DNA from 3 places in the Pectobacterium actinidiae genome. Region 3 is predicted to be linked to each of the others. Evidence: predicted binding sites of a transcription regulator. Region 3 holds the regulator's gene; each other region holds the start of a gene.
The links. Region 3 encodes PurR, which represses purine synthesis genes. Its sites were predicted from a motif close to CANGCAAACGTTTGCNTG; they were not measured.
Positions count from the first base shown of each region.

Region 1 (9,903 bases), 1.2 Mb from region 3:
ACCGCTGGTATCGTTACGCAGCAGTTCGTCCCAACGGTCGCCCCACATGACTTTGATCACGTCCCAGCCAGCGCCGCTGAAGATACCTTCCAGCTCATTGATGATCTTACCATTACCCGTAACCGGACCATCCAGACGTTGCAGGTTACAGTTGATAACGAAGACCAGGTTGTCCAGTTTTTCACGGGTCGCGATAGTGATCGCGCCTTTGGATTCTGGCTCGTCCATTTCACCGTCGCCCAGGAAGGCATAAACGGTTTGCTTAGACGTATCTTTCAGACCACGATTTTCCAGATACTTCAGGAATTTAGCCTGGTAGATGGCACCGATTGGGCCCAGACCCATAGAAACGGTCGGGAACTGCCAGAAGTCCGGCATCAGTTTAGGGTGCGGATAAGAAGACAGACCGTTACCGTGAACTTCCTGACGGAAGTTGTTCATCTGATCTTCAGTCAGGCGGCCTTCAAGGAAGGCACGAGCGTAAACGCCCGGAGAAATATGGCCCTGGAAGTAGACCAGGTCTCCGCCGTCCTGCGCAGTGCGAGCACGGAAGAAGTGGTTAAAGCACACTTCGTAGAAAGTGGCGGAAGACTGGAAAGAAGCCATGTGGCCGCCCAGATCCAGATCTTTTTTAGAAGCGCGCAGTACCGTCATGATCGCGTTCCAGCGGATTGCTGAGCGAATACGACGTTCCAGATCCAGATTACCAGGGTATTCCGGCTCGTCTTCCACTGCGATGGTGTTGACGTATTGACGCGCCGCCAAACCAGCAACAACACTTACGCCGCCTTTACGGGCTTCACTCAGAACCTGATCTATCAGGAACTGAGCGCGCTCAACACCCTCTTCACGGATGACCGATTCGATCGCCTGCAGCCAGTCGCGGGTTTCGATCGGATCCACGTCATTATTTAAACGATCTGACATGGTTATTCCTTATCTTCTCTAATCAGTTAGTTTATTGGAGCCTGTCTTCCTGCATTCTGACTTAGGTTTCACCCTAAGAAAAACGCAGGAAGACAGGCTCATCGTCGTCATTACCGCATTCAGAGCCCCAAAGTGCGGGTGCTCAATCCCTGCGTTGCTGGAGCCGACGCAGCGATCTCTCGCGCCGACTATGTTCCCGGTTAAGATCCAGCAATACTTCCTCAATAAACGCCAGATGACGGTGTGATGCTTCGCGCGCCTTTTCCGGCTCACGGGCAACAATCGCCTCAAAAATGCTGGCGCGATGAATGCTAACCTGAGCCAACACTTCGCGGCTCAAATAAAGCAACTCAAAATTCTGCCTCACGTTCTGTTCGAGCATTGGCCCCATACAACGCACCAAATGCAGCAACACCACATTATGCGTGGCTTCTGTTACAGCAACCTGATACTGCATAACGGCTTCTGACTCAGCGTCCAGATCGCCCGCTTCCCTCGCCTTCTCAATCACGGCATGACAATCACGGATACGTTGCAGATCCGACTCTGTGCCACGCAACGCAGCATAGTAGGCAGCAATGCCTTCCAGCGCATGACGCGTTTCCAGAAGATCGAACTGTGATTCGGGATGTGTGCTCAGTAATTCTGCCAGCGGATCGCTGACGCTTTGCCATAGATTGGCTTGAACGAAGGTACCACCACCCTGACGGCGCAAAAGGAGACCTTTGGCTTCCAGGCGTTGAATGGCTTCTCTCAGAGAAGGGCGGGAAACATCGAACTGTTTTGCCAGTTCGCGCTCCGGTGGGAGCTTCTCGCCGGGGCGCAAGGTTCCCTCAAGAATCAGAAACTCCAGCTGCTGTTCAATCACATCTGACAGTTTGGGCTGACGGATCTTGCTGTATGCCATAGTGAATTCTTCTCTGCGAATGGCGCGGAGTCAATTGGTAATACCAATTTAAAAAACGTGACGCTAAAGTAACAAAGTATTCACCTTCTGTCCATAAGGACCTTGAGCTAAATCACCAATCCCACCAGATTTTAACAAATGCACGAGAAACCTGCGGCAAAGTGATAGCCCGCCTGTGGTATGACCATTAATCCCCTCTGTCTATATTTTAACTTTTTTGAAACGTAAAGCAGGCGTTGCTGAACCGTTTAAATACGAAAATAGTGAATTTTAATTCAAAAAATCAGGTTTTTTATTCTCACAAGGAAAGCGTAATTACTCGCAGATCTCTATCGTGGTAAACACCATTTTACAGCGGGGATAAAGAGATAATAAAAAGGAGTAAACCTAAAGGGGTAGCAAGTTCCCTTCCCCCCTAAAAATCATCTCTCAATTTCTTGTTATCAGGTTCTTAATCAGGGAGAGGTAAAATTTTTGATGTGGCGATAGTTTTTAATTATCAGATTATAAGAAATCAGTGCAATCTGGCGTACTTATCACTATTCTCTGCCAAACGGTAGCGGCTTTCTTATTTTAAGAAACACCAACCCGTAAAAATAAAATTACACAAACGTATAGTCACTAATACGCGTGTTCGTTCACACCGTGTTTTTTACTTGCACTGGCAGAGGGTTAAATTTGATGGATAATCAACACACGGACGGCACGCTAAAGCGTGGTTTGAAAAACCGTCATATTCAGTTGATTGCCTTGGGTGGCGCGGTAGGTACTGGCCTCTTTCTTGGTATTGCGCAGACAATCAAAATGGCCGGGCCATCGGTCCTGTTAGGCTATGCAATTGGCGGGCTGATCGCGTTTCTCATTATGCGCCAACTGGGCGAGATGGTGGTCGAAGAACCGGTAGCCGGATCGTTCAGCCACTTTGCTTATAAATACTGGGGCGATTTCGCGGGCTTTGCATCGGGATGGAACTACTGGGTGCTGTATGTGCTGGTCGCCATGGCCGAGCTCAGCGCTGTGGGGATTTATGTCCAGTACTGGTGGCCAGACATTCCGACCTGGGTGTCCGCCGCTGTCTTCTTCCTGCTGATTAACGCCATCAATCTGGCGAACGTCAAAGTCTACGGTGAGATGGAATTCTGGTTTGCCATCATCAAAGTCGCCGCGATTATTGGCATGATCGTCTTCGGCGGCTGGCTGCTGCTCAGCGGTACGGGCGGGCCGGAAGCAACCGTGACCAACCTGTGGGCGCAGGGCGGATTCTTCCCGAATGGCGTGCTTGGTCTGGTGATGGCGATGGCCGTTATCATGTTCTCATTTGGCGGGCTGGAACTGGTGGGGATTACCGCAGCAGAAGCGGATGACCCAGAGAAAAGCATTCCACGTGCAACCAATCAGGTTATCTACCGTATCCTGATTTTCTATATCGGTTCACTCGCTATCCTGCTGTCACTGTACCCGTGGGGCAAGGTTGTGGAAGGCGGTAGCCCGTTTGTCATGATCTTCCATGAACTGAACAGTAACGTCGTGGCGACGGTGCTGAATATCGTGGTATTGACCGCTGCGCTGTCCGTTTATAACAGCTGTGTTTATTGCAACAGCCGCATGCTGTTCGGTCTGGCGAAACAGGGTAACGGGCCGAAAGTACTGAAAACTGTTGATGGCCGTGGCGTTCCCGTTGTTGCTATCGGCATCTCCGCGCTGGCAACGGCACTGTGCGTGCTGATCAACTATCTCATTCCCGGCAAAGCGTTCGAGCTATTGATGGCGCTGGTCGTGTCTGCTCTCGTGATTAACTGGGCGATGATCAGTCTGGCGCACCTGAAATTCCGTGCGCAAAAGGACAAAGAAGGGACGGTGACCAAGTTTAAAGCGCTGCTTTATCCGCTGGGTAACTACCTCTGCCTGCTGTTCCTGGCGGGTATACTGGTCATCATGTTCCTGACGCCGGGCATTCAAATTTCCGTCATGCTGATTCCGGTCTGGCTGGTTATTCTGGGCGTGGGATACTTTATCAAAAAGAAAAATCAGGCGAAGTAAGCCTCAGCGTTAACCGTGTTTCCTCGATTCAATGGCCGACCCTGTCGGCCATTTTCACATCAGGCTAAGGGGGAAACATCAAACCAACGCTCCATATATTGTCAGGAGTGCGACCACCACCACCAGCACCAGCGTCACCTTTTTCGCCAGCGTCACAGCAGCTTTGGGCGTCTCTACAGGCTCGATATGGGATTCACGCGCCAGAGAAAACTGAGCCAACTGCGTTAACACCCAGTATTGCGAGCTTCGGGAATCCCCCAGCGAGGCAAACCAGGCTGGCAGCGCTTTTTCGCCGTGTCCCAGCAAGGCGTATGCGGCACCGGCTAAACGTGCAGGGATCCAGTCAAGCCAATGCAATAAGCTATCAACACCTGATTGTGCACGCTCCAGCGGAGTGTGGTGGCGGGCAAGCCAGGTCTGTCTGGCGCGTAAAAACGCATACCCCGTCAGCGCAATCGGCCCATATGGCCCGGCAGCGATGAACCAGAACAGCGGAGCTAAATAAAAGCGGAAATTTATCCACAGCAGCGCGTTTTGCAGCTCTTTCAACTGCTCACTTTCGCCTGTGCCAACGGGCAGACCGTGAATCAGCGCCAGTTCTGCCGCCATTTCCCGACTCGCATCGGCTTCGCCGCGCTGTGCCGCCTGCAAATAGCGCCGATAGTGCTGGCGGATTTCACCCGCACCAATGCACATCAGGCTAATGATAATCCACAGCAAAAGAGAAATCAGGCCAAACAGAATGCCGCTTGTGAGACACAGCAGGCCCGCCACCACGCCCATGCTACACAGCGTGAGGAACAGCGTTTGCAACAAAGACGGAGACGGCATGTGCCGGAACACGACCTCAAGCCGATGATCGATCTGCCAGTGCTCGCCCTGTTTGAACAAGCGCTCCCATGCCAGCGTAAGCAACAGTGTAAACAGCGTCATTAATCCAGGCTCCCTTTGTTCTCTGTCCAGTTTTCTTGTAGCAGATGATGATAGCCGTCCCAGTCAAATGCCGGGCCGGGGTCGGTTTTACGACCCGGAGCGATGTCGCTGTGTCCGGTAATGCGCGACGGCGTAATGGGATAGGCCTGCATTAACAGGCGTGTAATCGCAGCCAAAGAATGATATTGCTCTGTGGTAAAAGGCAGCGTATCCGTCCCTTCCAGCTCAATGCCGATAGAAAAATCATTACAACGTTCCCGGCCTTCAAACTCCGAAACGCCAGCATGCCAGGCGCGCTGATCGAAAGACACATACTGCGTAGTTTGCCCGTCGCGGCGAATCAGACAGTGCGCCGCGACGCGTAAATGAGAAATATCGGCGAAATAGGGATGCACCGAGGGATCCAAAGTAGCCGTAAACAGTTGGTCAATATAGGGACCGCCAAACTCACCGGGCGGCAAACTAATATTGTGGATCACCAGTAGGGAAGGCACCTCATTATTCGGGCGGCCATCATAATGCGGTGAAGGCGTGTGTGTAATGTCGGATAACCAGCCATTTTCCAAAAGCATCGGCGATAACCTCGCATCGTATCGTTTGCCGGCTGAATCAGGCGAAAAATCAATTTCAGGCGTAAAAACCATGTAGCCAAAAATCCTTGTATCCAAGATACCATGTTTCACGTCATGCTATCTATTCAACTGGGCATCAATAGATTTTACCGTTTGTTTTGTGATATTCCTGCCGTTTCCCTGCCTGAATGCAATCCGATACCTTTTTAGTAAGGTGAAATCTCCCACATCATTATGTGATAAAAGTCACATTACAAATGTAATGACGCAACAATAGGCAATCGTTTTCGTGCATTGCGTCTATTTTTACTTAAAATACATGACAAAATTATCTTCTGATTTTTTTAGATATTACCAAAACTTATTTTGCGGTCTTACGTACGACGTACATAACGTCTAACACTATGGTACTTAACATGAAAAAAACTTTCGCTGTAGGCGCCTTGCTTGCACTGTCATGCTCAATGCCTGCACTTGCCGACAGCAATAAAGCCGAATACCTGTCCGACTGGTGGCATCAGAGCATTAACGTCGTCGGCAGTGCCCACACCCGTTTCGGACCGCAACTGAACAGCACCACCTACCTCGAATACGAAGCGTTTGCACGTAAAGACTGGTTCGATTTCTACGGCTATGCCGATGCACCTAAATTTTTTGGTGGCGATCCCGACAGCCGTGGCATTTGGGACAAAGGATCTCCGCTGTTTGTCGAGATCGAACCACGCTTCTCTATTGATAAGCTGACGGGCGCTGACCTCAGTTTTGGCCCGTTTAAAGAGTGGTACATCGCCAATAACGTTATCTACGATCAGGGTCGCAACAGCGGTTCACGCCAAAGCACGTGGTACATGGGCTTAGGTACTGATATTGATACCGGCACCGATCTGTCCCTGTCAGTGAACGGCTATGCCAAATACCAATGGCAGAACTACGGCGCAGCGAACGAAAACGAGTGGGATGGCTACCGTGTAAAGGTGAAATATTCTTACCCACTGGGCTCAATGCTGGGCGGCAACGTCTCGTATATCAGCTTCACCAATTTCGACTTTGGCTCAGAACTGCGTGATAAATCGAATGCAAGCCGCACTAACAACTCCATTGCCTCCAGCCATATTCTGGCGCTGGGCTACGACCACTGGCACTACTCTTTCGTTGCGCGTTATTTCCACAACGGCGGCCAATGGGCTGATGGCGCAGAACTCAATTTCGGCAAAGGTCCGTTTGAAGTGAAATCTACCGGCTGGGGCTACTACCTGGTCGTTGGTTATAACTTCTAAAATCGCATCCCCTTTCCGGCGATCGGAGATCGCTCGCCGGAAAGTAAATAACAGTAACGGATTGAATTATAATAACTATTCATTCTGGATGTCCCGATATAAACAAGGTAGCATAGACCTCCGAATCCCCCTTCGGAGTTTTGTCATGTCAACGCGTCGCTACAGTCAGGAACAACGCCAAAAAGCTTTACTCGCTCGTATTGCACAAGATATCCCCGCTAGCGTGCAACTGGCCTTACGTGAAGATTTAGGCAGCATCGTCGATGCTAATCAAGATATTACCGCCCTTCTGCTACCCGACAACGAGACCGTCAGCGCCCGCATTATCACGCGCGAAGCGGGTATATTCTGCGGCACGCGCTGGCTTGAGGAAGTCTTTTCTCAATTAGGCGGCACGACAACGATCGTCTGGCACGTTACCGATGGCGACGCCATCACGCCCAACCAAACGCTGTGTGATATCACAGGCCCAGCCAAACAGCTCCTGACGGGCGAACGCACTGCGCTGAATTTCCTGCAAACGCTGTCCGGCGTCGCCACCGAAGTCAGCCGTTATGTTGCCGTATTGCAGGGAACGCGCACTCGGCTGCTGGATACGCGCAAGACGCTACCGGGGCTAAGAACCGCACTGAAATACGCCGTATCATGCGGTGGCGGAGACAACCACAGACTCGGTTTATCCGACGCCTTCCTGATCAAGGAAAACCACATCATCGCCGCAGGCTCAATCAAAAATGCGGTAGAAAAAGCGCAGTCTTTACGCAGCGATGTTCCGGTAGAAGTTGAAGTCGAATCGCTGGATGAGTTACATCAGGCGCTGGAAGCGGGCGCAGATATCATCATGCTGGATAATTTCAGTCTCGATAACATCCGAGAAGCCGTTGCTGTAGCACAAGGCCATGCGCTGCTGGAAATCTCCGGCAATGTCACTCTCGACACGCTGCGTGGCTATGCGGAAACTGGCGTGGACTATATCTCAGTCGGGGCGTTAACCAAGCACGTACAGGCACTGGATTTATCCATGCGCTTCGTCTAACCGTTCCTCTATTTCTACCTGCGAGGTGCTATTACGCACCTCGTACACCTCTCATCCTCTCGCACACCATCGTAACGCCATAGACTGACAATCCCACACGAACATCCTGCCCCGACAGCGTGAAATTGCGTCTCTACTCGCAAAAAACTTTCAATCCTCTGCAAATATCTAAAAACATGTCGTGACGCTTTCCTATTTCGCTTTTCCCTGCTCGTCAGCCTTCATACGCTTTTCTATGCTGCCAGCCATCCGTAGGGATTTATGTAACGCAACATTTATGCGCCACAAAATTTATATGCAACAACAGGGAAATCAACATGACAAAACAACAAGGATTTACGCTGATTGAGCTGATGATCGTCATTGCGATCATCGCCATCCTCAGCGCTATTGGCGTACCGGCTTATCAAGGCTATCTGCAAAAAGCAGCGCTGACGGACATGCTGCAAACGATGGTGTCTTATAAAACGCCAGTCGATCTCTGTGGTCTGGAAAATGCCGCTTTTACGGCCTGCAATGCAGGTAATCAGGGAATACCGGGTAGCAAATCTTCACGCTATGTCAGCGCCGTTAGCGTCACTCAAGGAGTGATTACGCTAACCGGACAATCCACGCTGCAAGGTCTGCGCGTGATTCTGACACCAACATGGGATACCGAAATCGGCGCTTCACGCTGGACGAAAAACTGTGCCACGGATAACAATACAGAGAGCCTGCAATCCGCCTGTCAGGACGTTTTCCGTTTTGATAATACGGCAGGCTAATCATGACAGACTCATCCTTTTCCTCCGAGCATACGCTCAGCGAGTTACAGACGCTGTGCCGACGGTATCAGGCATTGTTGCTCAGCCTCGATGAACAAACGCTGTCGGTCGCCGTCACGGCTTCCCCTTCTGCGGAAATGATTGCCGCGCTGCGTTTCGCCAGCAATCGCCGAATTATGGTGGAACAATGGCCACAGGCCAGAATGGAACAACAGCTTAACCCGCTGAACGCCGTTGCCGAGCCCGCAGAAACCTACCATGCCAATACTTATAACAGCAGCACCAGGCCGCAGGATCATGACGATGACTCCCCCGTTGCACAATTTATCCATCAAACGCTGCGTCTCGCCGTTCAGCGACGCGCTTCTGATATCCACTTTGAGCCGTTACTGGACAGCTATCGCGTACGTCTGCGCATTGACGGCGTGCTACAGGCCATATCCGCACCGCCTCCCGAACTGACAAACCGTATTACCGCACGGCTGAAAATCATGGGTAAGTTGAACATCGCCGAACGGCGATTGCCGCAGGACGGTCAATTTAGCCTGACGCTGGATCAACAAGCCTATTCGTTACGCATTGCGACCCTACCCGTACAACAAGGAGAAAAAGTCGTGCTGCGTATCTTGCAAACGCACCAGCAGGAGTTAGCACTGGATAAACTCGGCCTCACCACAAAGTCATTACAGCAGGTGATTAGCGTACTGAGCGCCTCACAGGGGATGCTGTTAGTCACGGGTCCAACGGGCAGTGGAAAAACCGTCACGCTTTACAGTGCGATACGCTGGCTAAACGAGTGCAGCCGCAATATCTGTAGCGTAGAAGATCCGGTCGAAATTCCCCTGGAAGGAATTAACCAAACGGCAATCAATCCTAAAGCTGAACTGGGATTTGGCCGAATTTTACGAGCCCTGCTGCGACAGGATCCTGACATCATTATGATCGGTGAAATACGCGATGCCGAAACCGCAGAAATTGCAGTAAAAGCCGCACAAACTGGCCATCTGGTTATGTCCACGCTGCATACCAACTCTGCCGTAGACACGTTAACTCGCCTCAGTCATCTAGGCATCCCCGGTTACCTGTTAGCGGCGGCGCTAAAACTCATCATTGCCCAACGCCTTGTACGTCGGCTATGCCCGCACTGTAAAACCCCAGGAGAACCGCTACTTTCACTGCCAAACAACCTATGGCAAGGGCCACTGCACCATTGGAAAGCCCACGGTTGTAGTCACTGTTTTTCTGGCTACTATGGCCGCGTCGCGCTCTATGAATTATTGCCCATCACGCCAGATTTTCAGGCAGCACTGGCGGGCAACGCCAGCACAGGGGAATTATCCACACTGTCTCACCACTCAGGTTTTCCAACCTTGCTCGCCGCAGGGCTTGAGTTGGTCAACGATGGCCTGACCTCACTTGAGGAAGTCTACCGTGTAGTGGGCGATGA
Region 1 is NZ_JRMH01000001.1:3,822,584-3,832,486, forward strand. It holds gene aceE (pyruvate dehydrogenase (acetyl-transferring), homodimeric type) at 1-927, opposite strand, end outside; gene pdhR (pyruvate dehydrogenase complex transcriptional repressor PdhR) at 1,070-1,834, opposite strand; gene KKH3_RS16455 (amino acid permease) at 2,516-3,874, shown strand; gene ampE (beta-lactamase regulator AmpE) at 3,953-4,807, opposite strand; gene ampD (1,6-anhydro-N-acetylmuramyl-L-alanine amidase AmpD) at 4,807-5,379, opposite strand; gene KKH3_RS16470 (nucleoside-specific channel-forming protein Tsx) at 5,796-6,656, shown strand; gene nadC (carboxylating nicotinate-nucleotide diphosphorylase) at 6,802-7,692, shown strand; gene ppdD (prepilin peptidase-dependent pilin) at 8,010-8,456, shown strand; gene gspE (type II secretion system protein GspE) at 8,459-9,903, shown strand, end outside.
Region 1: KKH3_RS16470 (nucleoside-specific channel-forming protein Tsx) is a predicted target of PurR. The motif match lies at 5,654-5,671, and genes of this name have one in related genera.

Region 2 (9,903 bases), 720 kb from region 3:
AACGGGGGCGGCGGGGTCGCTGGTGGACATTCTGCGACACCCCGGCATGAATCATCAGATCATGATTGAATCCGGCATTCTGGCGGATGAATGCTCCGCAACGCTCAGCGCATTCTTTCGGCTGCGACGTGAGCAGCATAAAGCCCGTCGGGCGGCAGAAAAAAATGAAAAAAACGCCGCGCAGGAGTAGCGGCGTTTTATGCAGGTTTATTCCGGTACTTTGCTGAACGGAACCGCCGGATAGCCTTGTGCGATCTGGGTTTGCTGCTGCGCTTTGGCTTCTTTTTCTATCAGGTAACCTTCCAGACTCACCATATAACGCCGAATGTTTTCCACGTAGTTATAGGCTTCATGTCCGCGCGCGTAGCCGTAGGTGGTTTGCGTGTAATAGCGTTTCTGGCTCAGCATCGGCAGGCGCATTTTCACATCAACCCAACTGTCGGGGTTTCCCTTCTGTTTTTCTGTCAATTTACGCGCATCAAGCAGATGGGCGTACCCCATGTTGTAGGACGCCAGCGCAAACCAGATTTTTTCATCTTCTGGGATAGTGTCCGGCATTTTCTGCATCATATGCGACATATATTGCGCGCCGCCGCGAATGCTTTGCTCCGGGTCGACCCGATCGGTGACGTTCAGGCTTTCTGCCGTGTTACGCGTGAGCATCATCAGCCCGCGCACGCCGGTAGGGGAGGTCGCCAGCGGGTTCCAGTGTGATTCCTGATAGGAGATAGCGGCCAGCAGCTTCCAGTCGATATCGGTGGCATATTTTTCAAACAGCGGGCGCAGGTCCGGCAGTGTTTCATCAATCGCGCTCAGGAACGTGGTGGTATCGACATAGTCAAATTCGCCAACATGGCCGAGATACTTCTCCTCCAGACGTGCGAGCGTACCGTCTTCGACAATCTGGCTGAAGAAATCCAGCAGCGCGGCGGACAGGCTATCATCGTGTGAACGTCGCATATACCAGGTAACAGGTTCTTCATCGCTGAGATCGAAGGCGACGGCGAGCTGCGGATGAATTCGCTGCATTAAGCCAATGGTGACCGAATCACCCAGCGTATAGTCCAGTTTGCCGTCGGCAACCTGCTTCAGTAAGTCCTGCGTGCTCTGATCGGAAGCCGACTCCCAGTTTAGCTGCGGATATTTTTCTGCTTTTAGATCGCGCAAGGTAGCGGCGTGGGCAGAACCCGACGTTACGACGAGGCGGCCTTGCAGCTTATCCAGCGTTTTTGGGCGAGGTGAACCAAGGCGGTACACTATCTGCTGTGAAATGGAATAGTAGGTTGGGCCGGCGCGGAAACGTTCCAGACGCTCGCGGTTGTAGATCAGTCCGGCAGCCAGCAGGTCTGCATCATCACTGTCCAGATCGTCGAACAGCTCGTCAAGATTTTTGCGTGACGAAACCACCAGCTTTACGCCGAGGTAATCGGCGAACCGTTTTGCCAGTTCATAGTCCAGACCTGTTGGGGATCCGTTGCTCATTGCATAAGTCAGCGGTGAGTTGACCGTGCTGATACGCAACTCACCGCGTGAGAGGATCTGCCTGAGCTGTACATCCTGGCTACTGCGCCAGGGAATACTAGGCCATAGCGCTAACGCCAGCAGTAACGTGATAATCCCGATGAAAAAATAATTTAATTTTAAAGGCTTCAAATAGTTATCTCTCGGTGGCCGTGTGGCCAGGCTGTCTGTAACGGCAGTTTTTTTATACGTCATTTCCCAGAGTGGGGGCATTTTGCTTAACAAACCGCCAGTGTGCAACTTTTATTGATTTGGTCACCGATTAATCATTCGTCGGACGCGAAGTGAAATTATCGCCACGCAAACGGTTTCGTCCGAGGGAAGGATTCTCTATAATATGCGCGTTTCCCCCCTGTTGTGCCCAATGGCTGTATCGCAGCCAGTGCATCGAAGACGAGAGAACTTTAGATTATGGAAATACTGCGTGGTTCACCTGCTTTATCGGCTTTTCGTATTAATAAATTGCTGGTCCGCTGCAAAGAGCACGTTTTGCCGGTCAGCGATATCTATGCTGAATACGTACATTTCGCCGATGTCAGCGCCCCGCTGAACAACGATGAACAGGCCAAACTGACACGTTTGCTGAAGTATGGTCCTTCTCTCGCGGAGCACGAGCCGCAAGGCCATCTGTTACTGGTCACGCCGCGTCCCGGCACGATTTCACCGTGGTCTTCCAAAGCAACGGATATCGCCCATAACTGTGGGTTAAGCAAAGTGCTGCGTCTGGAACGCGGTCTGGCTTTCTATATTCATGCGCCTACGCTGAGCGATGAACAGTGGCAGCAACTGGGGGCACTGCTGCATGACCGGATGATGGAAAGCGTATTTAGCGACCTGAAACAGGCCGAAGCGCTGTTCTCTCATCATCAACCTGCACCTTTCAAGCGCATCGAAATTCTGTTGCAAGGGCGTCAGGCGCTGGAAGAGGCGAACGTCCGTCTGGGGCTGGCATTGGCAGACGATGAAATTGATTATCTGCTGGAAGCCTTCACCAAACTGGGTCGTAACCCAACCGATATTGAACTGTATATGTTCGCACAGGCGAACTCTGAGCACTGTCGGCACAAGATTTTCAACGCGGATTGGGTGATTGACGGCGTCACTCAGCCGAAGTCACTGTTCAAAATGATCAAGAACACCTTTGAACACACGCCCGATCACGTTCTCTCCGCCTATAAAGATAATGCCGCCGTCATGGAAGGCTCCGCCGTCGGCCGTTTTTACACCGATACCAACGGACAATATGATTACCATCAGGAAGATGCCCATATCCTGATGAAGGTTGAAACGCATAACCACCCAACCGCCATTTCACCGTGGCCGGGCGCAGCAACAGGATCCGGCGGTGAAATCCGTGACGAAGGCGCGACAGGTCGTGGCTCCAAACCGAAAGCGGGTCTGGTCGGCTTCTCCGTATCGAACCTGCGCATTCCAGGCTTTATTCAGCCGTGGGAAGAAGAAGAGTTCGGCAAGCCAGAGCGTATTGTCAGCGCGTTGGATATCATGACCGAAGGCCCACTGGGCGGCGCGGCATTCAACAACGAATTCGGCCGTCCTGCACTGACGGGCTATTTCCGTACTTATGAAGAGCGTATCGATAGCCACAACGGCACAGAGGTGCGCGGCTACCATAAACCGATCATGCTGGCGGGCGGCATTGGTAACATTCGCGCCGATCACGTCAAAAAAGGCGAAATTAGCGTCGGGGCCAAACTGATTGTACTGGGCGGGCCGTCGATGAATATTGGTCTGGGCGGCGGGGCAGCCTCTTCTATGGCATCGGGTCAGTCCGATGCGGATCTGGATTTTGCTTCTGTACAGCGTGATAACCCGGAAATGGAACGTCGCTGTCAGGAAGTGATCGACCGCTGCTGGCAATTGGGTGAAGCCAACCCGATCTTATTTATCCATGATGTTGGTGCAGGTGGTCTGTCCAACGCAATGCCAGAGCTGGTGAGCGACGGTGGTCGTGGTGGTCGCTTTGAACTGCGCGATATTCTGAACGATGAGCCGGGCATGAGCCCGTTGGAAGTCTGGTGTAACGAATCGCAGGAGCGCTACGTTCTGGCTGTTGCGCCAGAACAGCTGGCACAGTTTGATGAAATTTGCCGCCGCGAACGAGCCCCTTATGCGGTGATTGGTGAAGCGACGGAAGAACTGCATCTGACGATGAACGATCGTCACTTCAACAACCAGCCTATCGACTTACCGCTGGATGTGCTGCTGGGCAAAACGCCGAAGATGCTGCGTGACGTTGAGCGCAAGCAGGTAGAAGGCACGCCGCTACAGCGTGATGAAATCTACCTGGCTGAAGCGGTTGAGCGCGTGCTGCATTTGCCTGTTGTCGCTGAAAAAACCTTCCTGATCACCATTGGTGACCGCTCTGTTACCGGTATGGTGGCACGCGATCAGATGGTCGGCCCGTGGCAGGTGCCGGTGGCTGACTGTGCGGTGACCACCGCCAGCCTTGATAGCTATTACGGCGAGGCGATGTCTATCGGTGAACGTGCGCCCGTTGCGCTGCGTAACTTTGCGGCCTCCGCACGTTTGGCCGTGGGTGAGGCGCTGACGAACATTGCGGCCACGCATATTGGCCCGCTGACTCGCGTGAAGCTGTCTGCTAACTGGATGGCGGCAGCAGGCCACCCGGGCGAAGACGCCGGACTGTACGATGCGGTGAAAGCCGTGGGTGAGGAACTATGCCCGGCGCTGGGTCTGACGATCCCAGTGGGTAAAGACTCCATGTCGATGAAAACCCGCTGGCAGGAAGAGGGCGAAGATCGCGCGGTAACCTCGCCGATGTCGCTGGTGATCTCTGCGTTTGCTCGCGTGGAAGACGTGCGTAACACGGTAACGCCACAGCTGCGTACCGGACAGGATAATGCACTGTTGCTGATCGATCTGGGTGCAGGCAATAAAGCACTGGGCGCGACGGCGCTGGCGCAGGTTTACCGCCAGTTGGGTCGTAAGACGGCAGATGTTCATAGTCCAGAGCAACTGGCAGGCTTCTTTAATGCCATGCAACAGCTGGTCGCGGACAAAGCGCTTCTGGCCTACCACGACCGTTCAGACGGTGGTCTGTTGGTTACGCTGGCTGAGATGGCGTTTGCCGGACACTGTGGCGTGACAGTTGATATCGCGTCTCAGGGTGAGGATACGCTGGCGACGCTGTTTAACGAAGAACTTGGCGCAGTCATTCAGATTCCTGCTGCCCGTCGTGCGGAAGTGGAAGCGGTTCTGGCGATGCATGGTTTGGCAGACTGCGTGCACTACCTCGGTCATGCTGAAGAAGGAACGCGTTTCACCATCAATCAGGGTGCAGAAGCGATCTATCAGGAAAGCCGTTCAACGCTGCGTCGCTGGTGGGCTGAAACCAGCTGGCAGATGCAGCGCCTGCGTGATAACCCGCAGTGTGCCGATCAGGAACATATCGCCAGACAGGATGATAACGACCCTGGCCTGAACGTGTCGCTGACCTTCGATCCGCAGGAAGATATCGCCGCGCCTTATATTGCTAAAAATGTCCGCCCTAAAGTGGCGGTCCTGCGTGAGCAGGGTGTGAACTCTCATGTAGAAATGGCAGCGGCGTTCCACCGTGCGGGCTTTGATGCCATCGACATCCATATGAGTGACCTGCTAGCAAATCGCCGTAACTTGCAGGATTTCCAGGCGCTGGTGGCGTGTGGCGGTTTCTCTTATGGTGATGTGCTGGGTGCGGGTGAAGGCTGGGCTAAATCCATTCTGTTCAACTCTCGCGTGCGTGATGAATTCGCGGAATTCTTCTTGCGTCCACAGACGCTGGCGCTGGGCGTGTGTAACGGCTGTCAGATGATGTCGAACCTACGTGAACTGATTCCTGGTGCCGATCTCTGGCCGCGTTTTGTCCGCAATAAATCCGATCGCTTTGAAGCGCGCTTCAGTCTGGTCGAAGTGGAGAAAAGCCCGTCTCTGTTCATGAATGACATGGCAGGATCGCGCATGCCGATTGCCGTTTCACACGGCGAAGGGCAGGTTGAAGTCCGCGACGATGCGCATTTGGCGGCGATTGAAGAATACGGTCTGGTGGCGCTGCGTTATATCAACCACTACGGTCAGGTAGCCGAGAACTATCCGGCTAACCCGAATGGCTCGCCAAACGGTATTACGGCAGTGACCAGCACCAGCGGTCGGGCAACCGTCATGATGCCGCACCCTGAGCGTGTGTTCCGTACCGTCAGTAACTCTTGGCACCCAGAAGAGTGGGGCGAGGATGGTCCGTGGATGCGTATGTTCCGCAACGCGCGCAGACAGCTGGGCTAAGTTAAAGTCAGTAAAAGAAAGGAGCTTCGGCTCCTTTTTTACGTCTGTTTTCTCTGTTTGTCGTTTTTTTGCGACGGACTGATTTTTTGATGTCTCTAATTGGTGACATTTAACTTTTTGATTTATATGAGTGATGTTGCCGCGTCATAAAGCTGTCTGTTTTTAGCGACATAAATCGTCTCTTTAGCGTGTATTTCCGTTATTCGCATTCTTAACTATGTATTTACTAGTGATGTTTAAATTAAAATGTATTAATAATCAGTGTGTTGTGTTGTTTTTTTTCAAAGTTGGCATGCGAAGTGCATTTTAATGAGAGTTGCTCATTCAACTGGTTATGATTGCGTTGCTGACTGGCAAATATTTTCGCTCATAACATCTGGAATGATGCCAAAAGAAAGGGTGCCTATCGTCCACCAGACCGATAACCGTACGTGAAAACGAACGTTATCAAGCATCGGGCGACACGTTGAGTGAGGCACCGCCTATTCAGTTACGCGGCCAGAGGGAGCGATTCTTCTGGCCGCGCCACGTTTCATATCCGCCACATCCCCCAGAGAATCCCCCTCGATCGCTTTTACGGCGTTACTTTTTACGTCGTTACATGGGGATTCATGCCGTATTGCGAAGCATTGCGCATGTCGTAAGGGAAAACGTTGAACTTTTATAAGACTCAGTTAGCATCAGAGCGGATTCGATAGGTAACGAGATGATTTCTTTGAAACGATGGCGTTTATTCCCGCGTTCTCTGCGGCAATTAGTAATTATGGCGTTCTTGCTGGTTTTGCTGCCGCTGTTGGTACTGGCCTATCAGGCTTATCAAAGCCTGAACATGCTGAGCGAACAGGCTGCGGATATTAACCGGACAACGCTGACGGATGCCCGCCGCAGTGAAGCGATGACCAGCGTCGCGCTGGCGATGGAACGTAGCTATCGGCAATACTGCGTATTGGACGATCAGACGTTGGCGACGCTCTATCAGAACCAACGTAAACAGTATTTGCAAATGCTGGATTCTCACGCGCAGGTACTGCCCGATCCCCGCTATTACCAGACGTTACGTCAGTTCCTGACTCAGCTTGGCGAAATACGCTGCCATAACAGTGGCCCAGAGCAAACGGCGTCCAGCCTGCTGGAAGGGTTCTCTCGCGCCAATGGACAAATGGTGCAGGTAACGCGTGACGTTGTTTTCTCCCGCGGGCAACAGCTCCAGCAGGCTATTTCCGAACGCGGCCAGTTCTTTGGCTGGCAGGCGCTGCTCTTGTTTCTGGTCAGCGTGCTGTTGGTCGTCCTCTTTACGCGGATGATCATTGGGCCGGTTAATGGCGTGGAGCGGATGATCAACCGCCTTGGCGAAGGTCGCTCGCTGGGCAACACCAGCACTTTCAAGGGGCCGCGTGAGATTCGAACACTGGCGCAGCGCATTATCTGGCTGAGCGAGCGTTTGTCCTGGCTGGAGTCGCAGCGACATGAGTTTTTACGCCATATTTCCCATGAGCTGAAAACGCCGCTGGCGAGTCTGCGTGAAGGCACCGAATTGCTGGCTGATGAGGTGGTCGGTCCGCTGACTGCCGATCAGAAAGAGGTGGTCGCTATTCTTGATAGCAGCAGCCGCCATCTGCTACAGCTGATCGATCAACTGTTGGACTATAATCGCAAGTTGGCGGATACGCCGACCGAGCTGGAGCGGGTTGAAATCGAAGAGATCGTCGATATTGTCGTGTCGTCCCATAGCTTACCAGCCCGCGCCAAAATGATTCATACCGATGTGACGCTGGCCGTTGAGCACTGTTGGGCAGAGACGACGCTGTTGATGCGAGTGATTGATAATCTCTATTCCAATGCGGTGCACTACGGTAAGGAATCCGGTAACATTTGGATTTATAGCCGTCAGATTGGCAATCGCGTTCAGATTGATGTCGCCAACAATGGTACGCCCATTCCCGATGCAGAGCGGAGCATGATTTTTGAGCCCTTTTATCAGGGAAGCCATCAGCGCCGTGGTGCAGTCAAGGGAAGCGGATTGGGACTGAGCATCGCGCGTGATTGCATTCGTCGTATGCGTGGTGAGCTTAGCCTAATCACCGTGGACTATGCTGATGTGTGTTTTCGCATCGAGCTGCCCTTATTGTCCGATAACCAATAGTCCGAGAATGAATAAATAATGAATGTAGGGTTTATGAAGGGATGGCTTGCGAGCAGCGTATTTTCCCGTCTTTTGACGGCGGCGATTGTGTCATCGCCGCTCGTTTTGGCTGCGTGTAATAGCCATGTGAGCAGCGGCACGGCGTTGCTGGAAACAGAGGCAACACCGCCGAAAGAGCAGGTTGCCGATTTCCGTATCGCGCAATGTGAGCATCTGTGGCAGATAGACGATCGTGAATCCATGAATAACGCGCTTTACTGGTTACGGGCGATGGACTGTGCCGGGCGTTTGACTCAACTCCAGGCTCGTGAGGAAGCCGAGCTGGTTGCGGGAGATAGCTGGGACAGCGTGTTTAAACAGGGCATCCTGCTAGATAATGCTGGTATCACTCAGGCTGAACGCCGTCAGGTGCTGGAACAGATCAATTTATACCGTCTGGCTTTCCCTGCGGCGCTGCGCCCGCTAATGCAAACCTGGCGTGACAGACAAACGCTGTTTTTGGCGCTATCGGATGAGCGCCTGCGTTATAAGCGCTTGCAGGAATCCAGCGACAAACAGCTAGATGCCCTGCGTGTGCAGCAAAGTCACCTGCAATATCAGTTAGAAACGACCACGCAGAAACTGGAAAATTTGACGGATATTGAGCGCCAACTGTCGTCTCGTAAGCAACTGTCGGGGGAAATGCCAGATAACGACGGCGATCGTCGCGGGAGTTCCGGTGCGAATAGCGGGAGTGGGAATAAAGACGGTTCGCGCAATTCGGCAACGAAATCCAGAAATGAGCCAGTTGATGCGGATGATACCTATACGCCGCCGATGGAATCACATACGGACAAACCGACGACGAAGAAGGAGTCAACAAGACAATGACAGCCCGAAAAACGGCGAGTTTGTTGCTCGTGGATGATGACCCTAGCCTGCTGAAACTGTTGGGCATGCGCCTGACTAGCGAAGGATTTAGCGTGATGACGGCGGAGAGCGGCCAGGAGGCGCTGCGGCTGTTAACGCGCGAGACGTTCGATTTGGTGATCAGCGATCTCCGTATGGACGAAATGGATGGCATGGCGCTGTTTTCTGAAATTCAGCGCTATCAGCCGGGAATGCCGGTGATCATTTTAACCGCTCACGGTTCCATTCCCGATGCGGTTGCGGCTACGCAGCAGGGCGTATTTAGCTTTCTGACGAAGCCTGTCGACCGTGATGCGCTTTACAAAGCGATAGACGAAGCGCTGGCATTGTCCGCTCCGGCGGGCGATGAAAGCTGGCGTGAAACCATCGTGACGCGTAGCCCCATTATGCTGCGTCTGCTGGAACAGGCCAGAATGGTCGCGCAGTCGGACGTCAGCGTGCTAATTAATGGTCAAAGCGGAACCGGGAAAGAGGTGCTGGCTCAGGCCATTCATGCGGCGAGCCCGCGAGCGAAGAAAGCCTTTATTGCGATTAACTGTGGCGCGCTGCCGGAGCCATTGCTGGAATCGGAGCTGTTTGGCCATGCGAAAGGGGCTTTTACCGGTGCGGTCAGTAGCCGTGAAGGGCTTTTTCAGGCGGCGGAAGGCGGTACGCTGTTTTTAGATGAAATTGGCGATATGCCGCTGTCTTTACAAGTTAAGCTGCTACGTGTTTTACAGGAGCGAAAAGTCCGCCCGCTGGGTAGCAACCGTGATTTGGACATTGATGTGCGGATTATTTCCGCCACGCACCGTGATTTGCCGAAGGCGATGGAGAAGAACGAATTTCGTGAAGATCTCTATTATCGGCTCAATGTGGTGAACATGAAGCTGCCAGCGCTGCATGAACGTGCTGAAGATATCCCGATGCTGGCAAATCATCTGCTGCGTGAATCCGCTAATCGCCACAAGCCTTTTGTGCGCACCTTTTCAACCGATGCGATGAAGCGCTTGATGACGGCAAGCTGGCCGGGTAACGTGCGTCAACTGGTG
Region 2 is NZ_JRMH01000001.1:3,292,154-3,302,056, reverse strand. It holds gene tadA (tRNA adenosine(34) deaminase TadA) at 1-190, shown strand, start outside; gene mltF (membrane-bound lytic murein transglycosylase MltF) at 208-1,716, opposite strand; gene purL (phosphoribosylformylglycinamidine synthase) at 1,933-5,820, shown strand; gene KKH3_RS14150 (sensor histidine kinase) at 6,527-7,963, shown strand; gene qseG (two-component system QseEF-associated lipoprotein QseG) at 7,982-8,833, shown strand; gene glrR (two-component system response regulator GlrR) at 8,830-9,903, shown strand, end outside.
Region 2: purL (phosphoribosylformylglycinamidine synthase) is a predicted target of PurR. The motif match lies at 1,819-1,836, and genes of this name have one in related genera.

Region 3 (9,903 bases):
GCGCTGTTGATATAACCGCCGTTGATGGCGGGTTGCCCGCAGCATGACTGTTTTTCGGGAAAATGCACGGTGCAACCCAACTGCTCCAGTAGCAGTACAGAATCACGCGCCATGCGGGATTTCAGTGCGTCACCAATACAGGTAACAAAAAAATTAACATTCACGACAGACTCCCATTACTCAATGTAGATGGATTTTTTATAGTGTCATCAGGCCATAAACAGGTAGTAAACCAGGCCGACCTTGAGCCCAAGAATGATGATGTAGACGCCGCAATACTTCAGTGTGCCGGACATAATCGCGCTGCCTTGTCCTTCCATGCGTGTTGCTGACACCGCAATGGCGATACTTTGTGGCGATATCATTTTGCCGCCAGTGGCACCGGCGGTATTCGCCGCGGCCAGCCAGACAGGGTCGACGTGCAGTTTTTCCGCGGCCATCGTTTGCAATTTGCCAAACAGCACGTTGGAATTGGTGTCGCTGCCGGTGACAAAGGTGCCTAATGCTCCAATCACCGGGGCAATAAACAGATAACCCCCTCCGGTTACATCGACCATCGTTTGTGCCAGCGTGGCGATCAGCCCGCTGACATCCATTACCGTCGCCATGGCGACGATGGCGGTAATCGCGATAATCGAGTTCCTGAGCTGTTTTACCGTGCTAAAGAAGACACTCAGCATGGTTCCCAGATTCGCTCCCTGTATAAAACCGCCTAGCAGACTGGCGATGATGATCAGAACGCCGGGAGTGGCAATCCAGTCAATCTTCAATTTCAGCACTTGGGTATCCGTCAGGTGGAAAGGAATGATGGACGCCACTTGAGAGACGGTGCTTTTGATTGCGGGGAACAGTGGAGAGCAAAGCAGGATAAAGCTAAAAATTAGGATATAAATCGCACAGGCACGTAACAACTGGCTGGCAGAATAGCCAGATAGGGACGCACGTTGAGCGCTGTCGATGAGGTAGGCCGCTTCGGTATCTTTCTTGCGGCATTTCGCCATTAACGTGACAGCAATCAGGCTGACTAAACTGCCTGCGAAAGCGGGCAGTTCGGCACCGAGGTGGGCAGCCACAATGTACTGTGGCACCAGCGTGGTCACGCCGCACACCAGCGTAATAGCGAACACACCACGAATAGCTTTAATGCCGCCCCCGATGATGGCAACGATGACAAAGGGCAGGAGGATGTTGAACAACGCCAGTTGTTGCACAACTGTGGCACTTAATGTGGTAACGGGAAGGTGAACCTGTTCCGCTAAAATAGAAACCGGAATGCCGACGGCGCCAAAGGCGGTGGGGACAGTATTGGCGACCAGTGATGCGATGGCCGCTTTCATTGGATTAAAGCCAAGTGCGATAAGTATGCCGATGGGGATCGCGACTGCGGTGCCATAACCCGCTGCGGCTTCGAGAAAACCACCAAAACACCATGAAATGAGCAATACCTGAATACGTTTATCATCGCTCACACTGGCGAGGACATCGCGTAGCACATCCATACTGCGCGTCTTTTGCATCAGGTTATAACTGTATATCGCTCCCAGAATGACGATGATAATTGGCCATAGCCCTTTCAACGCGCCATAGCTTACTGCTAACCCCAGCGTTTTCAGCGGTGTGTGCCAGAATAGGGAGGTAATAATCACGGTGAGTGCCAGCGTAATCAGCACCGCGTGATGGATAGGTGTTTTTATTTTTAGGATAAGAACAATCATGACCAACAGTGGGAAGCTACCCAGCAAAAAATATAAATAATTGTGCATAGCGGTGTCCTGACATCCTGATGTTAAGAGGTAAAAACAAGGGATACCAATGTGGTGCTATATACACTTATATAATGAATGGTTATTGAATAATTTTAGCTGAATCGGGTCAGATGAAACGAAGAAGTGCAAAATAATATTGATATTAGTTACTTAATGATTAATTAAGTTACTTAAATTGGCGAAATAGAGGGCATGAACGAATCAGGATCGTGCGTTTATTTCATGAGGCGAGTGAAAAATGAACGGTAATTTAAGAGAAATGGAGGAGAAAAAACAAGGAATGGTGCGTTCAATTGGACTCGAACCAACGACCCCCACCATGTCAAGGTGGTGCTCTAACCAACTGAGCTATGAACGCATTAAGATACCGCGCTGCCTGTCTGACAGCGGGACGAATAGTAGCGAGCAAGGGGAAAACTGGCAAGAGGAAAAATGCAATTTTGTGCTCTTGCCAGTGCGACTGCTGGGCTTGTATCCATTTCGCCGTTTTTTTCGGCGATACCCGTATTCAGGCTTAGGTATAAATTGGGTGAGACGTTATCTAGCGAGCGGCGCGCGCTAAAATCCGTGCGGCGGGTTGGCGCTGAAGAAAACGAATCCGCGTCACCATCATCACCGCTGCTGCTGTCAGACCAATGATGAAACCACACCAGAAACCCGCAGGCCCCATGCGTGGCACGATGACATCGGTTAACGCCAGCAGGTAGCCGCTTGGTAACCCCAATACCCAATACGCGACGAAAGTAATATAGAAAATTGAACGGGTGTCTTTATAGCCACGCAGTACGCCGGTGCCGATGACCTGAACGGCATCGGATATTTGATAAACGGCAGCCAACAGCATGAGCTGAGAGGCCATCGCGACCACTAGCGGGTCCTGATTGTAGAGCAGGGCAATGGGTTCACGCAGCAGTGTGGTGAAAATTGCTGTGCAGCAGGCTAACGCTACGCCGGCCATGATGCCTGTGTACGCGGCAATACGGGCGTCCTCAACCGAACCTTCCCCTAAGCGATGTCCAACGCGAATGGTGGTAGCGACGCCCACCGAGAGTGGAAGGACGAACATCAGCGAACTGAAGTTCAGGGCAATTTGGTGACCGGCGACATCGACAACACCCAGCGGTAACACCAGTAGAGCAACAACGGCAAACAGCGTGACTTCAAAAAGCAGAGCCAGTGCGATGGGCAAACCGAGACCAAACAGGCGCTTCAGCACGGTAAAATCTGGCCGGAATGCCGGGCGATGAAGACGGATATCGCGTAACCAGGAGGCTCGTCGGGTATAGAGCATCATCAGCAGCATCATGATCCAGTAAACCGACGCGGTGGCGACGCCGCAACCTACGCCGCCCAATTCGGGCAGACCAAATTTACCGTGGATAAATATGTAGTTAATCGGGATGTTGATTAACAGCCCGATGAATCCAATCATCATGCCGGGGTAGGTTTTGGACAGCCCTTCACACTGGCAGCGCAAAACCTGATAGAACAGATAACCAGGTACGCCCCACAGCAACGCGTGTAGATAGCCGATGGCTTTCGCAGCCAGTTCAGGCGAACCGTCGCTCATCAGGTTAATGGCGTATTCTCCCTGATACAGCACCAGCATCGTCAGCACCGAAATGATGGCCGCGAGGAAAAAGGACTGTCGCACCTGATGAGAAATACGATCGCGACGGCCGGAACCGTTGAGCTGTGCGACAACGGGCGTTAACGCCAGTAGCAGGCCATGACCAAAAAGAATGGCGGGTAGCCAGATTGAGGTTCCCACCGCGACGGCGGCCATATCGGTGGCGCTGTACGCACCGGCCATGACGGTGTCAACCACACCCATCGACGTTTGGGACACTTGCGCAATAATGACAGGAACAGCAAGCACCGATAATTTACGCGCTTCTGTCAGATACTGTTGCACGGATACCTTCCTTGAATGACTAACGTAATAGCAGGATAAATGACTCAGATATGAAAAACAGACTGGGATAAAGAGTGCATTATTGTAACGGCTTAACGAAAGTAAACCAGCATGGAAGAAAATATATTCTTTTTGTTACGTTACGATTTAGACAGCAATCGGGTATACGGCATTCCGGTTTGGTTTTCCGCGCAATATCGGGCACACTGCACTGAGTCATTTTTTTGGTTTTAAGAGGCAAACCGCATGTTTACCGGTATTGTTCAGGGCACCGCGCCGGTGGTGTCGATTGAAGAAAAATCCAATTTTCGCACGCATATTGTCCAACTCCCACCCGAGCTACTGCCAGGGCTCGTGCCCGGAGCCTCCGTGGCACACAATGGCTGCTGCCTGACGGTAACCGCTATTGACGGCGATCGTGTCAGTTTTGATCTCATGAAGGAAACGCTGCGGTTAACGAATCTGGGCGATATTCATGAGGGCGATGTCGTAAATATTGAGCGAGCCGCAAAATTCGGTGATGAGATCGGTGGACACGTCATGTCGGGCCACATCATGTGTACGGCGGAAGTGGTTAAGATTCAGGTTTCAGAGAATAACCATCAGATTTGGTTCCGTCTGGCAGATGAAGCACTGATGAAATACGTACTGCATAAAGGCTTCGTTGGGATTGATGGTATCAGCCTGACGGTGGGGGAAGTCACTCGCGGGCGCTTCTGCGTGCATTTAATCCCAGAAACGCTGAATCGCACAACTCTGGGCCAGAAACGTCTGGGGAATCGTATCAATATTGAAATCGACCCGCAGACACAGGCCGTGGTGGATACGGTCGAGCGTGTGTTGGCTAGCAAGCAGGCGAGCGATCTCGCCAACGAAGGCTGATATCCTGCACTGCATATTCTTGTAAACCGGACGAACCGCATCGTCCGGTTTTTCTTTCCTGTCAGCGTGCAACACGCAATCCTCCTTCGACGCCCTCCAGGCTAAACACGACTTGCCAGAGTTGGAGCGTTCTCGCTCTGAAGGCTCCCGCGCAAAGGTTAAGATAGTAACTGAACATTCGGCGGAAGCGGGCAGGGTAGCGTGGGGAAAGCTGCGGCCAGCCTTGCTGAAAACGTGCATGCCATGCCATTAATGTGCGATCGTAATCGGTGCCGAAATTGTGCCAATCCTCCATCACCATGTAAGGCTCACTCGCCTGCGCAATGTGCCGTATGGAGGGAATACAGCCGTTGGGGAAAATGTATTTATGAGTCCAGGGATCGAGGTATGGGTCGGTCTTATTGGCTCCGATGGTATGTAAGAGAAACAGCCCATTAGGCTTTAGATTACGCCGCACGATGCGAAAGTAATTGTCATAGTTGCGTGGCCCGACGTGTTCAAACATGCCAACTGACACGATACGATCAAATTGCCGATTGAGATCGCGATAATCCTGTCGTTCAATGGTGACGTCCAGATTCTGACAGCGCTGCTGTGCCAGCATTTGCTGCTCCTTTGAAATCGTGATGCCGTAAACTGATACGCCATAGTGCCGGGCTGCAAACTCCGCAAGCCCGCCCCAACCGCAGCCGATATCCAGCAGCGTCATCCCTGATGTTAACTGGAGTTTTTCGCAAATCATGGCGAGTTTGTCTTCCTGCGCCTGTTCCAGCGTTTGTGCCTGTTTCCAGTAAGCGCAGGAGTACTGCATGTAGGGATCCAGCATCAGGGTAAACAGGTCATTACCTAAATCGTAATGCGCTTTACCGACAATCTGAGCGCGTCGACGGGACTGCAAATTCGTGATACGGGAGAGGGCGACTCGCGTAAGATCGTGCAATCGGCGGGGGAGTTTCGCTTCCAGATCCGCACGCAGGACGCGATGGGAGAACATATCCAGCTGTTCACATTCCCACCATCCATCCATGTAGCTTTCTCCCAACCCCAACGATCCTTCTTGCAGAACGCGCTTAAAAAAACCGGGGTTGATCACCTGGATATCAAAAGGACGGGTACCGTTGATGGTGATATCCGCGCTAGCCAACATGTCCTGTACGATGTGGAACCAGGGGGCGGTCTCCTCATCCCATTCTTCTGTATAAGGTGAACTCATCGTGTCTCCTTAACTTTTCTTAGATAAAAGTATCGTAAACAGACCTGGAAAACACTTATCGCAGCCGGGGTATCGGCTGTCACCAGAGAAAATGAAACACGGTATTATACCCGTCATACTTCAAGCCGCATGTACGTCGGCTACGTCCGTTACTCGGCTCATTCATGAGCCTCGCCCTAAAGGGCCAACGCTTTGACGTTGTGCAAAACGCTAGCGTGTTGTCATGCAACTCGATTATTTAGGGTATAGAATTAGAACGGCTTCAGCCAGCCTACAAGAAAGCTGGCTGAAGCAGAGAGGGAAAGCTGGCAGGGATAAGAAAATCGTCTGTATAGAATGGCTGCGGTTAGCGGCGATAGTCGAGGTAAGGGCCATCTGCCACTGAACGACGTTCAATCAGCGTCGGGTGTACTTCAATGACGTGCGCATCTTCCCGTTTACTGGTTATGCGATCCAAGAGCATAGAGAACGCGGACTGGCCCAGACGCTCCTTTGGCTGGTGGATGGTGGTCAGCGCAGGTGTAAAGAAGCGTGCGTGGCGCACGTTGTCATAACCGATCACCGAAATATCCTGCGGTACGCGCAGACCCAGTTCGTCAGCCGCACAGATAGCACCCATCGCCATAATATCGCCGCCGCAGAATACGGCGGTTGGCCGCTGTTTCTGTGCGAGAATCTGATGCATGGCTTTATAGCCGGACTCCGGTTCAAAATCGCCCCGAACCACCCATTCGTCGCGCACGGAAATGTCGGCTTCCTTCAGTGCTTTTAAAAAACCGAGGTAGCGTCCGCTGCCGGTATTGCGTTCTTGAGTGCCGGGGATGGCACCGATATCACGATGGCCGCGTTCGATCAGGTAGCGACCTGCCATATAACCACCTTCAAAGGCGTTATCGATAATCGTATCGGTAAAATCGCTGTGCATTTGTCCCCAGTCCATAACGACCATCGGAATGCTGCGATAATCTTCCAACATCGACAATAGTTCTGGTGGGTACTCGGCGCACATCACCAACAGGCCGTCGACACGTTTTTGCGCCAGCATGGAAAGGTAGGCGCGCTGCTTGCCGATGTCGTTATGCGAATTACACAGCACCAGCGTGTAGCCTTTGGCATAGCAGCTGTTTTCAACGGCTTCAATGATCTCGGCGAAATAGGGGGCTTCGCTGGAGGTGGCCAGCAAGCCGATAGATTTAGTGTGATTAACTTTGAGGCTGCGGGCGACGGCGCTGGGTGAATAGTGCAATTCTTTGATTGCTGCCCTGACGGCTGCCTTAGTCTCTTCGGCGACGAAACGTGTTTTATTGATCACGTGCGATACGGTTGTGGTAGAAACGCCAGCACGCTTTGCCACATCTTTAATCGTTGCCATCTAAAAATGACTCCTGAACTTACCTGTTATAGACGTAAGTATATTGTTAATCGTTTGCCTACGTTTAATGTTCTTCTTCTAAGCTAAAAAACAGGATTTCAGAAGGAGAATGCCGAATGTTATACCGAAGGGATCTGGGTTGACGTTTTTCGACTGATACGCAGCGCTTTCATAAACAGCGGATTGTGTCCGATTTATCATGAAAGTGGAAGGGCTAATTTATACTATTAGTGATGCATTCGTCCGAGATTTTTCGCTAGAATTATGAAAGAATCGTAATAACCCTATTATTTGTGGCTTTAACTACCTAAACGCGCTCGGCTGTGCAGGGTTGTGTCTTTTCAGATGAAGCTTTCAGATAAAATTTGTTCGTTAATAAGGAGTCATTTATGGATACAGATCTGAAGATGTCTTTGCTGACAACTATTGGTTCGTTGGCGGTGATCATCGTGTTTAGTTTTACAGCGGTGCTGAACTAACCAAACGACTGGTTAGATATTCAGACACGTTGATGATGCCATAAACGTGTCTGAATCGCTTTTATACCCGCCATACTTCAAGTTGCATGTGCGTTGGCGTTGTTCAAAACGTTAACGTTTTGTCCTGAAACTCGAATTATTTAGGGTATACAAGAGATATAATCTGTTCTTAACGAATGGTTTGCGGTGTCACTACACGACGCGCGCCAACGTAGTGCTCCTGCCAATAATCTTCACTCAACTTGCTGATACGAATATCTGAGCCTGTACGCGGCGACTGAATGAATTTCCCTTCCCCCAGATAAACTCCGACGTGATCGGCCGCGCCACGATTATTGATGCGGAAAAAGACCAAATCGCCACTTTCCAGCTCGCTCTTTTTAATCGGAGCGGCGTCGCGCAGGTGATACATTTCGTTTGCGGTGCGTGGAATTTGGATTTTAACGACATCTTTGTAGGCGTAATAAACCAGTCCGCTACAGTCGAACCCAGTAAAGGGAGATGAACCGCCCCAGTGGTAAGGCTTGCCTATCTGGCTCATCAACTTATTCATTGCCGTTGTTTTGGCATGCTGATAGCGCTTTTTATGCGCAGCGCTTAACGCCATTCCTTTTTCTGTCAGCGACGGATTTTTATCTGCCTTACCCTTGAGTGCGGTCTTCTTCAGACCGGTTTTGACTCTGGTTTGTGCGGTTGTTTGTTTCTCTTCAGACTTCAGCTTTTTAAGATTTTTTTTCACTAGCGCAGGTGTACTACTTTGCGTCCGTGACGGCTTTTTTTCTGTCGCTTTGCTCGCGGTACGGGATTGGGTTTTATTGCTGACTGCGGTAGGTTCTGGTTTTTTGCTTTTGATCGGCGTCGGTGATTTAGCATTACCCTTTGTTTGACGGCTTTTCTTATTCGTTTCTGCCACGGCGCTTTTCTTCGGCGCAGAATGCGGGGTAGACGGCGCAGCCTGAACCACGTTCAGGGATAGATTACTGAAAAATAATATAAAAAGAGTAATAAATAAGCGCATAATAAAAGTGACCGAACATAATCCTTAACTCGCTCAATCCCCACAGTATTCCTGAAAACGGTGTTATAAAAAAGTGGGCATGGCCTCTTTATTCATACAGAATAGTGAAAAAACGTTAATAGTTATTTTTTCGATTGATTTATCAGCGTTTTCTGACGTTGATTTCATCAATGATGAATGCTTTCAGGAAAAAAATAACCTTACAAAAAATGGCGTTTTTTTGTGGCTAGTGGCATCGGTACAATATCACTGAGTCAATGTCGCTGTCGTAGCATCTCTGACGGCGGCTCATGGTTAGCGTTTTGGACGTTAGCCATCCTATAGAATTAAGGAAGCAAGAAGATGACGACACCGACAATTGAAAAAATTCAGCGCCAAATTGCTGAAAACCCGATTCTGCTGTACATGAAAGGTTCCCCGAAATTGCCAAGCTGCGGCTTTTCCGCACAGACTGTTCAGGCGCTGTCTGCCTGTGGCGAACGTTTTGCGTATGTTGATATTTTGCAGAACCCAGACATTCGCGCTGAGCTACCGAAATACGCGAATTGGCCGACATTCCCGCAGCTGTGGGTTGACGGCGAGCTGATTGGCGGTTGTGATATCGTGATGGAAATGTTTCAGCGCGGTGAACTGCAACCGCTGATCAAAGAAACGGCAGACAAATACAAAGCGCAGCAGGCCGATCAAGAGTAAGGCTTTCTTCTGGCGTAATGACGATGTCAAATGTTGTTACGATGCGAGCGTAAATCCTTCCAACGGGTGCTTTATGGCACCCGTTTTTTGATCTCAATCTTTTCAGTCTTCGGCTGACGCGTCTTCCAGAGAACTTTCTTCCAGTGCTAGCGGCCAGCCGCCCAGACGTTTCCAGCGATTAACCAACTCGCAGAACAGTAATGCTGTCTGATTGGTGTCATACAGCGCAGAGTGCGCCTGGCTGGAGTCAAACGCAATACCGGCGGTAATACAGGCTTTAGCCAGAACCGTTTGGCCTAACACCAGCCCGCTGAGAGCGGCGGTATCGAAAGTGGCGAAAGGATGGAACGGATTACGTTTCAGGCTACAGCGTTCCGCTGCTGCTGCCATAAAGCTATGATCGAATGTGGCGTTATGCGCCACGATAATCGCGCGGTTGCAACCCTGATCTTTGATCCCTTTACGCACGACTTTGAAAATTTCATGCAGCGCATCATATTCGCTCACTGCGCCACGCAGGGGGTTGGTGGGGTCAATACCGTTAAACGCCAGTGCGGCGGGTTCC
Region 3 is NZ_JRMH01000001.1:2,575,536-2,585,438, reverse strand. It holds gene KKH3_RS10960 ((Fe-S)-binding protein) at 1-164, opposite strand, end outside; gene KKH3_RS10955 (L-lactate permease) at 210-1,763, opposite strand; tRNA gene KKH3_RS10950 (tRNA-Val) at 2,048-2,124, opposite strand; gene KKH3_RS10945 (MATE family efflux transporter) at 2,308-3,681, opposite strand; gene KKH3_RS10940 (riboflavin synthase) at 3,928-4,563, shown strand; gene cfa (cyclopropane fatty acyl phospholipid synthase) at 4,625-5,776, opposite strand; gene purR (HTH-type transcriptional repressor PurR) at 6,123-7,148, opposite strand; gene cydH (cytochrome bd-I oxidase subunit CydH) at 7,538-7,627, shown strand; gene KKH3_RS10925 (C40 family peptidase) at 7,797-8,645, opposite strand; gene KKH3_RS10920 (Grx4 family monothiol glutaredoxin) at 8,988-9,338, shown strand; gene rnt (ribonuclease T) at 9,441-9,903, opposite strand, start outside.